3 regions of the Erwinia wuhanensis genome follow, and region 1 is predicted to be linked to each of the others. Evidence: predicted binding sites of a transcription regulator. Region 1 holds the regulator's gene; each other region holds the start of a gene.
The links. Region 1 encodes Fur, which represses iron uptake genes when iron is present. Its sites were predicted from a motif close to ATAATAATGAGAACNACTATCAA; they were not measured.
Positions count from the first base shown of each region.

Region 1 (5,629 bases):
GCTGGATGAGCTTGATGCCGACCGGTTTGATATTATAGGCCATTCCATGGGCGGGAAAATCGCCATGACGCTGGCTTCCCTTGCCCCGGAACGCGTCGGGCAGCTGGTGGTTATCGATATTGCGCCGGTGGCCTACCGGGAACGCCATCACGACGCGATTTTCGCCGCGCTGGCCGCCGTCAGCGAAGCGGGCATTACCCGCCGGAGCGAAGCCGCCGCGCTGATGCGTCAGACCATAGAGGAAGAAGGCGTCATTCAGTTTCTGCTTAAATCGTTTCAGGACGGCGAATGGCGTTTCAACGTGCCGGCGCTCTGGCAGCACTACGATCGGATTATCGGCTGGGAAACGCTGCCCGCCTGGCCACATCCCACGCTGTTTATTCGGGGCGAACATTCGCCTTATCTACAGGAAGCGTATCGTGACGCGCTGCTGGCCCAGTTCCCTGCCGCCCGCGCCCACGTGATTACCGGCGCGGGTCACTGGGCGCATGCCGAGAAACCTGATGCCGTTTTGCGCGCCATCCGCCGTTTTTTTGCCCTGTGAAAACAAATGTTTCAGTAAAAGGCTAAATAATTGTCGTCGCGACTTTCGCTGGGGTATGATGGCGCGCTAAAATTTGTCGACGGCACCGGCCGCAAACGCTAACGGCTCAATCCATCAGAACTCCAGCCTTCAGTATCACGATTCTATGGCAAAAGAAAACACGGACCGCACCACGATCGATCTGTTCGCAGACGAGCGTCGACCGGGACGACCCAAAACCAATCCACTGGCACGTGATGAGCAGTTGCGCATTAACAAACGCAACCAGCTTAAGCGTGATAAAGTGCGCGGGCTGAAGCGCGTAGAACTGAAAATGAACAGTGACGCAGTTGACGCCCTGAACCAGCTCGCCGAGCAGCGTAATATGAGCCGCAGCGAACTGATAGAAGAGATGGTCATGGCGCAGTTAGCCAGGCCTGAGCGCTGAAGCACGCGCTACGGTAAAGCACAAAGCGACAAATGCAGGCGGATTAGCCGTTTATCCCCCTGTTGCTGTCTGCTATTATTGCCCTTAACATTTTCAGGCTAGCCGCCGCATATCATTAAGTTTCAAGAGGTTATTAAACTCATGGCAATCGTAGGCATTTTCTTTGGCAGCGATACGGGCAATACGGAAAACATTGCAAAAATGATCCAGAAGCAGCTCGGTAAAGAGGTGGCTGAAGTTCATGATATCGCTAAAAGCAGCAAAGAAGACCTTGAAGCCTTTGATATTTTGCTGCTGGGCATCCCGACCTGGTACTACGGTGAAGCGCAGTGCGACTGGGATGATTTCTTCCCTACGCTGGAAGAGATCGACTTCAACGGCAAGCTGGTCGCGCTGTTTGGCTGCGGCGATCAGGAAGATTACGCGGAATATTTCTGCGACGCGATGGGCACCATTCGCGACATTATCGAGCCTAACGGCGCGGTGATCGTCGGCCACTGGCCGACAGAAGGCTATGATTTCGAGGCCTCTAAAGGCCTGGCGGACGATACCCATTTCCTTGGCCTGGCCATTGATGAAGATCGCCAGCCGGAGCTGACCAACGAACGCGTTGAAAAGTGGGTCAAACAGATTTCTGACGAGCTTCAGCTCCAGGATATTCTCGAAGCGTGATAGCATTGGCCCGCTGTACGAATCCACAGCGGGCCAATGGTTTTTCCTATAGAAGTGATAGATACATATTTGTAACTTTTACCGTCAAAACGGTAGAATAGCACTGCTCCGCCTCCGCTTCTGCGGCGCCGAAAACCAGGCAGAGCGAACTGACAACCCAGCGTAAATGGGTGCTTGCTTTTCCGGACGTAACGACTTCTTATCCTTACATCCCCTGATGGTTTTGCATCTCCGCTGTGGTTTCTTCAAGGCATCGGTTCTATAATGAGACGCTCAGCTTTTGCGTCGACCGATGCTCACGGCTTCTCAGCCACTTAGTGACCAGCAAAGTAACAGGACAATATCCGCATGACTGACAATAACACCGCATTAAAGAAGGCCGGCCTGAAAGTCACGCTTCCTCGACTGAAAATTCTGGAAGTGCTTCAGGAACCAGAGTGCCATCACGTCAGTGCGGAAGATTTGTATAAACGCCTGATCGACATGGGCGAAGAGATTGGCCTGGCGACGGTTTACCGCGTTCTGAACCAGTTTGACGATGCGGGGATCGTGACCCGTCATAACTTCGAAGGCGGCAAGTCCGTGTTTGAACTGACCCAGCAGCAGCATCACGATCACCTGATCTGCCTGGACTGCGGCAAAGTAATCGAATTCAGCGACGAGTCTATTGAATCCCGCCAGCGTGATATTGCGACGAAGCACGGTATCAAACTCAGCAACCACAGCCTCTATCTTTACGGCCACTGCGCCACCGGCGACTGCCGTGAAGACGACACGCTGCACGATAAGTAATCGATTTCAATAAAAAACCGGCGATCGCTCGCCGGTTTTTTTTTTGCCTGCGCCCCGCCTATTTCAGGCTTTCCACGCGGCTGAAGCGCTTGCCGTCGCTACTGACGGCGCGGATCAACACCTCGCCGGAAACCGACGGACGGGCGCTGTCATGATAGCGCTGCCAGCTGTTGCCACCGTCCAGCGAGTAGTCAATAGCCACGCCCGGCAGGGCGATATTGGCTGCCAGCTTGCCCGCGACAAGACGTGCGCCCGGCTGCGGCAGACGATAGTGGATCCCGGCTTTATCCATTTTCGGCAGCTCGCGCTGGCCCAGCAGGTTTGCATAACGCTGCCAGTCCTTATTCAACGCCGCCCGATCGACATGCCGCGTTTGGCCGCCTTTATACTCACGTCCGGCCTGGTAAGTCTGCTCCCAGGCAGCACGATGCCAGCCGCGCTCCGCCACGGCCAGCGCGCGTGGGAAAATCATCCATTCCATCTGCTCGTCGGTACGTACGGTTTCGCTCCAGAGCTGGGCTGAAATCCCATACACGCCCGGCCAGGGCTTATCGGATTTAGCATCAAAGAAGTTACCGTCGCGATCCACCGATGTCTCTGCATTCTGCGGCATATTGTCCGGCGCGAAGCTGAACATTTTGCGCTCGTCGTTGAAGCGGGTGCCCCAGTAATAGCCTCTTTCCAGCGGATTGACCTCATAAGGGAAATCCATATAGAGATAGTCCGGGTTGGAGACGGTGACTTCGTAGCCTTTGTTAGCCCAGTCGTTAACGGTGTCAAAGCCGCCCCAGAAAAGCGTGTCCCAGAAATTAACGCCGATGCGCCTGGTCGCAAAGTCTTTAGCGCTCTTCGCATCCTTCAGGCCATCCTGCCACGCCTGCATCTTTTCAATACCGTGCGCGTTTACCCGCTCGCTGACCTTTTTGCCAAAGTAGCTGGGCAGATGATCCATATCCGCGACCTTGCCCGATTTCACCAACGCCTGACAAACCTGCGATTTCGCCCAGGGTTTATCTTCCTTGCTCAAATCGACCCTGCCCTTGCCTGCTTCGGGACTGGCCGCATCGGTATAGCCAACGCCCAGGCGGATGTTTTTCGCCTCGTCGCCGCCAAAGTGCCAGGTGGTTAACGGCGCGCCTGCCGCCTGATGCATCGCCTGAATTTCACTAATCACCTTATCAACAAAACGCATGGAGGAATCCAGGCAGGGATTCAGATAGCTGGTGCGATCGTAAAACTGTACGGAGGTGGTGTTCGAAGTATCGGTTGGATCGACCAGGCGATACTCGTTTGCCTCTTTGGTCTTACCCTCTTTCATCAGCCGGTTGTAGCGGGCTTCCATAGAAATCACCGCCGCCCTGGCATGAGCAGGCATATCGATTTCCGGGATGACTTCGATGCCGCGCGCTTTGGCATAGCGCAGGATAGCAATGTAGTCGTCGCGGGTCAGATAGCCATTGCCCTGCGCGTCGGCGAAAGGCCCGGATCCCAGCTGCGGCAGCAGACAGCGCTGCTCCGTCAGATCGTGGCAGCGTCTGGCACCAATATCAGTCAGCTCCGGCAGGCCGGGGATCTCAATACGCCAGCCTTCATCATCGCTCAGATGAAAATGGAATTTATTGAGTTTAACCGCCGCCATCTGATCCAGCAGGCGCAGCACCGCCTCTTTGCTGTGGAAGTTACGGCCGATATCGAGAAAAATACCGCGATAGGCCATGCGGGGCGCATCGGTGACGTCCAGGGTAGCGATCTTTTGTTCGCCGCTGGCCGGCAGCAGCGACAGGATGGACATCATGCCGTAGTAGATGCCCGCCTCGTCAAAACCTTCTACCTGCGCTTCCTGCGCGCGGACGCTCAGCCTGTAGGCGCCGGAAACCGCCTCGTTGCCCGTGAAAGCGGCGGGTGCAAGCCTGCTTTTAATCACGTAGCCCTGCCCATTTTCTGCCAGACTCAGCAGCGCAAAACGATCCCTTACCGCTTCTGCAGAATCGGCGTTAAGCCCGGTCAGCTCGAATTGCACGCCCCGGCTTAAATCGGCATCTTCTGCATGAAGGGTAGTATGCAGCGGCGTCGGCAGGATCTGTCCGCGCAGCGCTTCGCCAGCGAGCTGCGCCGTATCACTGTTTTTTTCAAAGCGGCTGACAGGCGTCATCAACACGTTGCGATCGTCGGCCGTCCGCTTCCAGTAGTTATCCATTGGCGAGACAAACGAGGTCAGATCTTCCGTATCGGTGCTGGCAATGATTTTAGGCTGGGCGTTTTCAGAAGTAACGTACCAGCGCGGCATCACGTCCGTGATAAACAGCTGCCAGTATTCGTTAACAATGGGAATATCCACCGATTCACCGGCGGCGAAACCCTTGAATTTTTCGGTTGGCTCCAGCCGCGTCAGATCGCCTACCACGTGCACCATGCGGAACTGGTCGTTGTCCACCCGCAGCGTCTGACGAATATTGGGCAGCCAGATAACCCAGTCTTTACTGGTTAGCGCTTCGCCGGGGTTAGTTAAGGTAATCGTTGCCCGATTGCAGGAGGCCCAGTCGGCCCCCAGCGCGGCACAATCAACGTCGTGCAGCGCGGCATGGTTATCGTTAACGGTATACTTTACGCCAAACTGGCTGATTTGATCGACGACGCGTTGATCCGCAACGGCGCTGCCGCTGGCCATCGCCATCATCAGCGCTGTCGCCACCAGTGTTAATCTCACTTTTTTCATCTCTTTCCTCATCCGCTAGTTAAATTTTTTGCCGTTAGCGGAAAAGCGCTTATTCCCCGTCTGATGCGCTTTTGCCGCGGCCGGGTCTGGCAGCATGGGGCATCAGAACACGGTGAAAGGCGCGATCACGGTCAGCCTCACGTCCTTCTCATCCTGGAACATATTGCCGTAGCCGTTGCTGAAGCTCGGGATATCAGAGTGGTTTTTGTAACGGGTATAGTGCAGGTTGACCTGCGTATCTTTGGCGCGACCATGCTGTACCGTGTAGCGCAGATCCATATTCCAGGCGGATTCGCGGCGGCGCATGCTTTGATCGTAAATCGGATCCGTGGACGGACGGGCATCCCAGCCGTAAGCGTAAGAAGTACCTACCGCCCAGCCCGGCATTTGCCAGCCTTTCAGGTCATACATCACTCCTCCATACAGCGCCTTCTGCCCGTTGGCGTTAAAGTCGCTGCGGGAATCCCACCAGACGTCG
Region 1 is NZ_JAUJUH010000002.1:402,259-407,887, forward strand. Features, by position in the region: gene ybfF (esterase) at 1-544, shown strand, start outside; gene ybfE (LexA regulated protein) at 690-971, shown strand; gene fldA (flavodoxin FldA) at 1,113-1,643, shown strand; gene fur (ferric iron uptake transcriptional regulator) at 1,992-2,435, shown strand; gene QZH36_RS06360 (beta-N-acetylhexosaminidase) at 2,494-5,151, opposite strand; gene chiP (chitoporin ChiP) at 5,254-5,629, opposite strand, start outside.

Region 2 (5,629 bases), on a different contig from region 1:
TGGATCTGGACTGGAAACCTTACTTCGACGCGCTGGCGCCGCAGGGCAAATTCCACACCGTGGGCGCCGTGCTGAAACCGTTTGAAGTCTCCGCTTTCCAGCTAATTATGGGCGATAAAGCGTTGACCGGCTCGTCTACCGGTTCTCCGGGCCAGCTGCGCTCGCTGCTGAAGCTGGCGTCACGCCGCGATATCGCGCCGCGCGTGGAGTATTTCCCGATGTCAAAAATCAATGAAGCGCTGGATCACGTGCGCGCCGGTAAGGCGAACTATCGTGTGGTGCTGAAAGCGGATTTCTGATGCGGTCTTTTAGCTGCTGATATGCTGAACGGCGACCCTGCGGTCGCCGTTTTTTTTAGCCTGCCCTGGCCGGATACAACCATGATGTGTACTTAGCCCTGGCCTGCGTCCGTTTCAGTAAAAGCAGGGGTCTTCAGGCCGGTGGAGTAGGCTACCTTTTTTACTTTTTCCGGCGTGGTGGTCACTTTTACCGCCGGGATAGTGACACGCCCAAAGCCGAGCAGGGTAGGGACATAGCCGCCAACCTGGTGCTCGCCTGCGGGCAAATGCAGTTGCAGGCTCTGACCGCGGATCAGCGCGCCGGCATCTTTACCGTCCACTGTGACATAAACGGCAGAGCCGTCATCGGTACGGCTGGTGACGTGGGAAACGTCAACCTGAGTTGGCCCCGTGGAGAAATCTTCGGCCGAAACCACGGCCGGGCCTTTAAAGAAATCTTTAGCCGATGCCGTTATCGATGTTGTGGCCGGTTCATCTTTCTTGTGGCTGGTGCAGCCGGTCAGGGTTATGGCGGCCATCGCTACGGCCAGGGTGAAACGACAGATCATTATACCTCACTATCCTCTACGGCTTTTAAGGCGCTATTTTAGCGCCTGGCCGCGTCTGAAAACAGTCAGGTCTCTTCTTAAAATGTGCCTTATCGCATTTTTTAACCGGCGCAGACAAAGACCTGACGCGCCTGAGCAGGCAAGATCTCAGTTTTCCGATAATCGTGATGGATAAAAACCGGCTAACGGGAGTCATGATCGCACTTTAGTTACATCATACTAAAGGTACTGATAATAATTCCATACCTAAACTCCAGAGATAACACGCATTCATACAGGCTAAAACGCAGCTAAATCAGATACAGACTATCAGTAAGAAAGGCATTTTTTGCGGGTAAAGTGCCGCTTCGAATCAGGAACGAAGCGGCAAATGGCTTAACCTATCACCTTATTTCTTCCCGCCAGCGGCGCAATCGCCACCTGTAACAGGCTTAACGCAATCATAAACAGCAGCGGGGCCGACCAGCTGTCAAAATGCTCGTGCAGCACGCCGAAAACCAGCGGGCCCAGCGCGGCCAGACCGTAACCTACGCATTGTGCCATGCCTGATAAGCGCGAAGCCTGATGATGATCGCCCGAACGCAGACCAAACAGAGAAAGGCTTATCACCAAAGAGGCGCCCGCGCCCAGTCCGGCAATAATCAACCAAAACACGGCCAGGGCAGGGAACAGATAAAGGCCGCACAGCCCGGTAAAAATTGCCAGCGAAGCCAGCAGGGCGATAGCGCGCTGATCGGCCAGGCGTTTCAGCGCCCGCATACAGGCAAGATTGGCGACGATTGCCACAATCTGATAGAGAAACAGCAGCCAGCCGGCGGCAAACTGGCTGAATCCTTGCGCCTCAGCCCAGGGCGTAAACCACGCAATCAGCGTGTAAAAGGCCAGCGACTGCAATCCCATAAACAGCGAAACCTGCCAGCCTAATGCGGCACGCCACGGCGAGCGCAGCGTAGAAACCGCCAGCGGTGTGCGCGTCGTTTGTCGTTGCCGGGCGCGTTTCAGCAGCGGTAGCCAGGCCGCCAGCGCGATGGCCGCCGGGATCAGCCAAACGGCCAGCGAAAAAAACCAGCCCGCATTCGTTAACGATGCCAGCGGCACCGCGATACCGGAAGCCAGGCTGGCGGTAATCGACATGACACAGGCATAAAGACCGATATAGCGGGCGGAATGCCGGGCGAAATCACGCTTAATCAGCGGCGGCAGCAGCACGTTGGCGGCGGCAATACCACCGCTCAGGATCGCCGTGCCCAGCCATAGCGCAGCGCTGCTGCCGGCAATGCGCAGAGCGGAACCGGATAAGATCAGCCAGACCGCGAGCCACAGCGTTTTCTCCAGTCCAAAGCGATTGCCTGACCACGCTGCAGGTGGCGCGAGCAGGGCAAACATCATCAGCGGAATAAAATTAAGCAGGCCAGCGTCGGTAGCCGTCAGGCTAAAGGTCAGGCGAATATCTTCCAGCACCGGGCCAATCGACGTCAGGGGGGCGCGCAAACAGGCTGCGGTAAGCAGTAAAACAGTAAGGAAAAAACCGGAACGGGTAAAAATTGGGGACATTATCGACATCGCAAAAAGAGCAGGCGCGGCCCGCTGATTATGCGTTGGTTGACGTTAACGCTTACGCAACCGAGCTGGCCCGGCTGTCTGGGCGCTATGTTAACGGCTAAAAAGCGCCGTTGTAAACCTTTTCAGAATGCCCTTATGTAGCCGGTTTACCCGTCATGGCTTACGTCTTACAAAATCCTGAAAAGTTCATTAATAGTCTTTTACATAAGAAATAAAAAAAATTATAGTTCTCATTCGCATTTGTAGATGGCCGTATCATTCGGCGATCGCCGGGGTAGCAGCGTCGGTAAAAGCGTTCCATAAAACAAAAATCACAGTGGCTAAACGGCTCAGGCCGTTAATGACAAGATCGAGGTAGTGATGTTTTTTGCTCAGCACATTAACAGGGAAATCCGCCGGCACGGCGGCGTAGCCACTTCTTACTCCATCGTCGCCGCGCTGGTCGCCGTGGCGTTACAGATGCCTCAGGCAGCAGCGGCGGAAACCGCAGAACAAACGCTTACGGTGAGCGCCGCGTCAGATAATGTCACCGATACCTCCGCTACCGATTACAGCGTTCCCGTCACCTCTTCGGGCACCAAAATGCCGATGATTGCGCGCGATATTCCCCAGTCAGTCAGTATTATCAGCAAGCAGCGCATGGAAGATCAGCAGCTGCAATCGCTGGGCGATGTGTTGAACAATACAACGGGCGTGATGCAGTCCGTAGCGGATATGGATCGCCGCACCTATTACTCGCGTGGCTTCCTGATCGACAACTATATGGTCGATGGCATCCCGACCGTATTTGAAGGGCGCTGGAATCTGGGCGACGCCCAGTCTGATACGGCACTGTACGAGCGTATCGAAGTCGTACGTGGCGCAACCGGCCTGATGACCGGCGCGGGCAACCCTTCCGCCGCGGTCAATATGGTGCGCAAACATGCGGACAGCAAAACCGCGACGGGCGAGCTTTCCGCCACTTACGGCAGCTGGGACAAGCAGCGTTACGTAGCCGATCTCTCTTCGCCGCTGAGCGAATCCGGCAACGTACGAGGCCGTGTAGTTGCCGGTTATCAGGACAACAACAGCTTCGTTGAGCGCTACGGCGCCGAAAAGAAATTTATCTACGGCGTGGTGGATGCCGATCTGACCGATTACACCACGCTTTCCGTTGGCTATGAATACCAGCAAACCAACGCGGACAGCCCAACCTGGAGCGGCGTGCCTCGCTGGCATAGCGATGGATCGCCCACCGACTATCGTCGCGGCTATAACACGGCGCCAGAGTGGGCCTATAACGATAAAGAAAGCAAAAAGGTTTTTGTTAACCTGAAGCAGCGTTTTGACAATGGCTGGATGCTGACGCTAAACGGCACCCATAACGAAACCTTCCTTGACAGCCGTCAGCTCTATATCGACGGTTTCTTCGATAAGAACACCGGCGCGGGCGTCTCTTCCTATGCGGATTATCCGGTCGTAGGCGGCACCGGTTATAACACCGGTAAACGCAAGGTCGACTCGGTCGATACCTTCGCCAGCGGCCCTTATGAGCTGTTTGGTCGCCAGCACGAGCTGATGACGGGCATCAGCTACAGCAAGCAGAAGAACACTTATTACAGCGCTTTTGACAACATTTCCTCAGAGATGCTGGGCGATTTCAACAGCTATAACGGCCAATACCCGGAAACAGAATGGAGCGAGCGAACGCTCGCGCAGGAAGACGTGACGCGTCAGAAATCCGCCTATATGGCAACCCGTATTACCCTGGCCGATCCGCTGCATTTGATCCTCGGCGCGCGCTATACGCGCTGGAGCACCAATACGCTGACCCAGGATATGGAGAAAAACAATATCACGCCGTACGGCGGCCTGGTGTATGACATCAACGAAAACTGGTCAGCCTACGGCAGCTATACCTCGGTATTCCAGCCGCAGACCTATCGTGATATCAACGGCAGCTACCTGTCGCCGGTGGTTGGTAAAAACTACGAGGCAGGCCTGAAGTCTGACTGGATGAACAGCCGCCTCACGACCTCGCTGTCGGTGTTCCGCATCGAACAGGACAACGTAGCCCAGAGCACCGGACAGATCATTGCCGGATCGACCGATACCGCCTACGTAGGCAAATCGGGCACCGTGAGCCGCGGGATTGAATTTGAAGTGAACGGCGCGCTGACCGATAACTGGCAAATGACCGTGGGCGGTACCCGTTATGTAGCGGAAGACAGCGAAGACGAAGCGGTTAACCCTCAGCTGCCGCGCACGTCGCTGAAGCTGTTCACCAGCTATCGTCTGCCGTCGCTCCAGGCGCTGACGGTCGGCGGCGGCGTAAACTGGCAGACGCACGTCTGGCAGGATGTGCCCGCGCCGGAAGGCAACGGCACCTGGCACGCGGAGCAGGGCAGCTATGCGCTGGTGAACCTGTTCAGCCGCTATGAGGTGACTAAGCAGCTGACGCTACAGGCCAATATCAATAACCTGTTTGATAAAGAATATGACACCAGCGTGAACCAATATATCGTTTACGGCGAACCGCGTAATTTCTCATTAACGGCCAGCTATAAGTTCTGATGCGGCACAGATAAAGATAGCTCCTGCGGGAGCTATTTTTTTGCCGGTAAATCAATGCGGGGATCTTTCTCTTTATACTCGATGGTCATAAGGGGGTCAGTTTGGATATCGAAAATTATTGTACGTTAAGACTAAAAATTGACCACCAAGCCACAAAGGATCTTGGGAAGAACCTCCAGGGTTCAATAGGTTGCTTACCAACTACCGTAAGGATATTTTTTCCCTTTGATAAAATCCTCGGTATCTTTTCCGTACTCATAGCCGTTAGAAAACCGCGTTATTCCTTTGCAAATATCTAATTTATCCCCTGAGACGGTTTTCAGGACTGATGGGATGACGCGGTAATTTGGCTCAGAGCTTATCCCCTGCAACCAGACGGCTACTTTTCCCTCCGGAGCCAGACCAATTTGCACTCTGTCGTAATACGCTATTCTCCCCCGATAATCTCTGCGCTCACCCGGCCTGAGCATTTTCTCCAGTACAGGTTTAGGGATCGTCAGTGCGGTCTCATAGACTTTTTTATCGATAATCGAGTCCCAGCAAAAAATAATATGTCGGGGGGGACGTTTAACGTGATTCCAGTAGCCTCCAGACACACGGTCTTTGTCGTTCCACTCGCCGATAACGTCTGGTAGAGCAGATGTACGATTCAGGGTATTAAACTCA
Region 2 is NZ_JAUJUH010000001.1:397,113-402,741, forward strand. Features, by position in the region: gene ahr (NADPH-dependent aldehyde reductase Ahr) at 1-299, shown strand, start outside; gene QZH36_RS01795 (hypothetical protein) at 392-847, opposite strand; gene QZH36_RS01800 (CynX/NimT family MFS transporter) at 1,223-2,410, opposite strand; gene fhuE (ferric-rhodotorulic acid/ferric-coprogen receptor FhuE) at 2,771-4,963, shown strand; gene QZH36_RS01810 (DUF2931 family protein) at 5,158-5,629, opposite strand, start outside.
Region 2: the regulator Fur is predicted to act here: its motif matches at 2,628-2,650, upstream of fhuE (ferric-rhodotorulic acid/ferric-coprogen receptor FhuE).

Region 3 (5,629 bases), on a different contig from region 1:
CAGCGGGCAAATGATTTACGGAGAAGTAACATGAAGTTTGTTGATGAAGCGACGATCCTCGTTGCTGCGGGTGATGGCGGCAATGGCTGCGTCAGTTTCCGTCGTGAGAAATATATTCCCAGAGGCGGCCCGGACGGCGGCGATGGTGGTGATGGCGGCGACGTCTATATGCAGGCCGACGAGAACCTGAACACCCTTATCGATTATCGCTTTGAAAAATCTTTCCGTGCCGAGCGCGGGCAGAACGGTCAGAGCCGCGACTGCACCGGTAAACGCGGTAAAGACATTATTATTAAAGTGCCGGTCGGCACCCGTATCATCGATCAGGGCACTGGCGAAACGCTGGGCGATATGATGAAGCACGGTCAGCTGCAAATGGTCGCGAAAGGCGGCTGGCACGGCCTGGGGAACACCCGCTTTAAATCTTCCGTTAACCGTACGCCTCGTCAGAAAACTATGGGAACGCCGGGCGAGAAGCGCGATCTGCAGCTGGAGCTGATGCTGCTGGCCGACGTCGGAATGCTGGGCCTGCCGAACGCGGGTAAATCCACCTTTATCCGCGCCGTTTCCGCCGCGAAGCCTAAAGTAGCCGACTATCCGTTTACCACCCTGGTACCTAGCCTGGGCGTGGTGCGTATGGACAGCGAGCAAAGCTTTGTGATCGCCGACATTCCGGGCCTGATTGAAGGCGCTTCTGACGGCGCAGGTCTGGGTATTCGTTTCCTTAAGCACCTTGAGCGCTGCCGCGTGCTGCTGCACACCATCGACCTGGCGCCAATTGATGAAACCGATCCGGTAGAAAACGCCCGCATCATTCTGGGCGAGCTGGAAAAATACAGCGAGAAGCTTTTTAATAAGCCTCGCTGGCTGGTTTTCAACAAGGTCGACCTGCTGGATCAGGAAGAAGCGGAATCCCGTGCGAAATCCATTGCCGATGCGCTGGGCTGGACGGATAAATACTATCTGATTTCTGCCGCCAACCGCGTTGGCGTAACGCCGCTTTGCTGGGACGTGATGTCCTTCCTGAACGCCAATCCAAAAGAGGCGGAAGTGGAAGAGAAGCAGCCGGAAAAAGTGGAGTTCATGTGGGACGACTATCATCGCCAGCAGCTGGAAGAAGCTGAAACGGCGGTAGAAGAAGACGATGACTGGGACGACGACTGGGATGACGAAGACGACGAAGGCGTCGAAATCATCTACCAGCGTTAATCCCTGAAGGGCGCCAATTGGCGCCCTTTCTGTTATGGGAACCGCACGGAGTACCGATGGCAGTCTCACTGAGCAGGAACCCAGCTTCATGAGCGTTGACCTTCGCAGCAGTAATTATTTCTTCCCGCTAATAAAGATAATCATTATCATCTGCTCTATCCGATCCTTCGCGAAGCCCCGCGCTTTGCCCCGTCTGAATGAGTTGATCCATGCGTACTCCCATCCGAATGTTTCCCCTGATAATTTTTGCTCTCTCGCTGCTGTCGAGCGGTGCAGCGCGTGCCGAAGAAGGCTGGCCACGGCATATCACCAGCGTTAAGGGCGAAATGGTGCTAAAGAAGCAGCCTGAACGGATTGTCTCTACCAGCGTGACGCTGACCGGCTCGCTGCTGGCGATAGACGCGCCGGTTATCGCCAGCGGTGCCACCATGCCAGGCCATCGTATCGCCGACGGCCAGGGATTTTTCCGTCAGTGGGGGAACGTGGCGGCGGCGAAGGGCGTTAAGCGCCTTTACAGCGGCGAACCTAACCTTGAAGCGATTGCCGCAGAAAATCCGGATCTGATTATCGTCAGCGCGACGGGGAACGACTCCGCGCTGCCGTTTTACGATCGTCTGGCCGCGCTGGCGCCGACGCTGGTCGTTAACTACGACGATAAAAGCTGGCAGGAAGTAGAGCGCGTGCTGGCGCAGGCCACAGGCAAAGAAACCGAGGCGGAGGCATCGATTCAACGCTACGCGCAGCGGGAGAAAGAGGTCAAAGCGAAGCTGCAACTGCCGCCGCAGCCCGTCTCCGCGCTGGTTTATAATCCTCATATCCATCTGGTCAATCTCTGGACGCCGGAATCTGCCCAGGGAAAACTACTGGGATCGCTGGGCTTTACCCTGGCTGAGCCGACGGCCGTGGTACGCCAGGCCAGCCAGCGCCTTAAGCGTCGTGATATTATTCCCATAAGCGGAGAAAATCTGGTCACCGGCCTGACGGGGCGGTCCGTGCTGATGTTTGCCGCAGGTGATAAAGAGCAGGCGGCGCTGCTGGCCGAGCCGCTGGTCGCCAACTCCCCGGCGGTAAAAAACAGGCAGGTTTATGCGCTGGGCGAAGACAGCTTCCGGCTGGACTACTACAGCGCCAACAATGTCCTGACCCGCCTGGAACAGCTGTTTTCCGGCAAATAGTTTTTCATGCCTTCGCGTCCGCGAAGGCATCCGCTCTCCGCTGCGTTTTCCTGCCTGCTCACAAAATCATCACGCTAATAAGAATACGACAAACAATCGAATTGATAATTGTTTGCATTTGAAATAATGTATGGCCGCCTGGTCAGAGACGCCCGTGCGTACCGCAAACCAGGCGTGGGCGGACAGCAACGCCTGTTTATTTATCTACTTGCCTCTGTAGAGACTGGCGGAGGCGGATCTACAGGGAATGAGAACGTTGAACACATTATCAAGACTCTCACTGGCAATTTTGCTTGGCCTGGGCGCAATGGCAGGCGCAACGGCGGACGATAGCACCCAAACTAACGCTGAAGCAGGGGCGCCCGCGGCGGCGGCCTCCGGCGGACATGTCGATGCGGAAGGCGGCACCCTGATGGTCACGGCGGAGCAGCAGAACTTGCAGGCGCCGGGCGTATCCACCATCACCGCCGAGGAAATCAAAAAACGTCCGCCTTCACGCGATCTTTCTGAAATCATCCGTACCATGCCGGGCGTTAACCTTACCGGCAACTCCACCAGCGGCCAGCGCGGCAATAATCGTCAGATCGACATTCGCGGTATGGGGCCAGAAAATACGCTGATCCTGATCGACGGAATGCCGGTCGCCAGCCGCAACTCGGTACGTCTGGGCTGGCGCGGCGAACGCGACACGCGTGGCGATACCAACTGGGTGCCGCCGGAAATGGTTGACCATATCGAAGTGATCCGCGGCCCGGCGGCGGCACGCTATGGCAACGGCGCGGCGGGCGGCGTGGTGAATATCATCACCAAACAGACCGGCAACGAGTGGCACGGCAGCTGGAACACCTACCTGAATATGCCGGAGCATAAATCCGAAGGCTCCACCAAACGCTCTAACTTCTCTTTGAGCGGCCCGATGGGCGATGATGTCAGCTTCTCGCTGTGGGGCAACCTGAGCAAGACGCAGGCGGACGCGCAGTTTATTAACGAAGGTCATCAGTCGCTGCGCACCGGCACCTATGCCGATACCGTTCCGGCGGGACGCGAAGGCGTGGTGAATAAAGATATACACGGTAAGCTGCGCTGGGAGTTTGCGACCAATCAGAACCTGGAGTTCAGCGCGGGCTACAGCCGTCAGGGTAATCTCTATGCAGGCGATACCCAAAACACCAATACCAGCGCGCTGGTGCAGAGCAAATACGGCGACGAAACCAACCGCCTTTATCGTCAGGACTATGCGGTCACCTGGACCGGCGTCTGGGATAATGGCGTCAGCACGCGCAGCTATGCTCAGTATGAGAATACGCGCAACTCGCGGATGAACGAAGGACTGGCAGGCGGTACGGAAGGGATCTTCTCAGACAGCGGGTTCTCCACTATCGAGCTCAACGACGTGCTGCTGCACAGCGAAGTCAGCGTGCCCTTTGAGTTTCTGGTTAACCAGACCGCGACGTTTGGCGCCGAATGGAACCAGCAGCATATGAAGGATGGCGCCTCTAATACTCAGGCGCTCTCTGGCGGCGCTATCGACGGCATCAGCAGCAGCAACCGCAGCCCTTACTCCTCGGCAGAAATCTTCTCGCTGTTTGCGGAAGACAATATGGAACTGACCGACAGCACCACGCTGGTGCCGGGGCTGCGCTTCGATCATCACAGCATCGTCGGCAATAACTGGAGCCCGTCGCTGAATCTTTCGCAGATCCTGGCGGACGACTTTACGCTGAAGCTGGGGATCGCCAGAGCCTATAAAGCGCCGAGCCTCTACCAAACCAACCCGAACTACGTGCTTTACAGCCGTGGTCAGGGCTGTGCCGACAGCGCTGGCGCCTGCTACCTGATGGGTAACGACGACCTTAAAGCCGAAACCAGCATCAATAAAGAAGTGGGCGTGGAGTATAAGCATGAGGGCTATCAGGCCGGTTTGACCTGGTTCCGCAACGACTACCGCGACAAGATCGAATCGGGTTACGTGCCGACAGGCTCTACCGGCAGCACCGACATCTACAAATGGGAAAACGTGCCAAAAGCCGTGGTGGAAGGGCTGGAAGGAACGGTGAACCTGCCGGTGACGGAAGCCATCAGCTGGAACAATAACCTGACCTATATGCTGCAAAGCAAAAACAAAACCACGGGCGATCGCCTGTCTGTTATCCCGGAATATACGCTGAATTCGACGCTCTCCTGGCAGGCGACGCAGGATCTGTCGCTGCAAACCACCTTTACCTGGTACGGTCGGCAGACGCCGAAGAAGTATAACTACAAGGGAGAAGCGGTAAGCGGAACAGAAAAATCCACGGTCAGCCCGTATTCCATTTTGGGACTTAGCGGCACCTATGATGTGAATAAGTACGCCAGCGTGACCGTCGGTATCGATAACCTGTTTGATAAGCGTCACTTCCGCGAAGGCAATGCGCAAACCACAGGTAATTCGACGACCGGCGCCTATATGTATGGCGCAGGCGCCAATACCTTTAACGAGTCAGGCAGGACTTATTATATGAGTCTGAATACGCATTTTTGATAAAAAGGGCGGGAGATAATCCCGCCCTTAATCTTAGTAATTCTGATAAATATCTTTATAAAGGCGGCTTTCAAAGCGAACCAGCGGAATGCGACGCTGCTTGAAATTCTGCGGCGGCACCGCATAGCCCGAAAGATATTGCACAAAGGCGACCCGCTTGCCGCTGGCGGTGGTAATAAAGCCCGCCAGGTTATACACGCCCTGTAACGATCCCGTTTTCGCCGAGACTTTGCCGTCCACGCCCGCCTCATGCAGACCGCCGCGATAGCGCAGCGTACCGTCGTAGCCTGCCAGCGGCAGCATAGAAATATAGTTCAGCTGCTGATCGTTTTGCGCAATGTATTGCAGCACCTGCATCATGGTATCGGGCGAAATCAGGTCGTGACGTGACAGGCCGGAACCATCCACCTGAATGCTGTTGCCCATATCGATATTGGCTTTTTGCCGCAGGATCTGACGGATAGCATCAGAACCCGCTCGCCACGTGCCGGGAACGCCGAAACGCTCATGACCAATGGTGCGGAACACCGTATCGGCAATCATATTGTCCGACTTCTTCAGCATAATCCTCAGCAGATCGTGCAGCGGTGCGGACTGCGTCTCAGCCAGTACGGTAGCTGGCGGCGTCGCCAGCGTCTGCCGCACCAGATGCCCGGAATAGTCGATACCGGCCTGTTGCAGTTCTCCTTTCAGGATCGCACCGGCGTAGCTGGCACCATCCTGA
Region 3 is NZ_JAUJUH010000003.1:76,098-81,726, forward strand. Features, by position in the region: gene cgtA (Obg family GTPase CgtA) at 31-1,209, shown strand; gene fepB (Fe2+-enterobactin ABC transporter substrate-binding protein) at 1,419-2,384, shown strand; gene QZH36_RS08150 (TonB-dependent siderophore receptor) at 2,641-4,905, shown strand; gene dacB (serine-type D-Ala-D-Ala carboxypeptidase) at 4,939-5,629, opposite strand, start outside.
Region 3: the regulator Fur is predicted to act here: its motif matches at 1,337-1,359, upstream of fepB (Fe2+-enterobactin ABC transporter substrate-binding protein).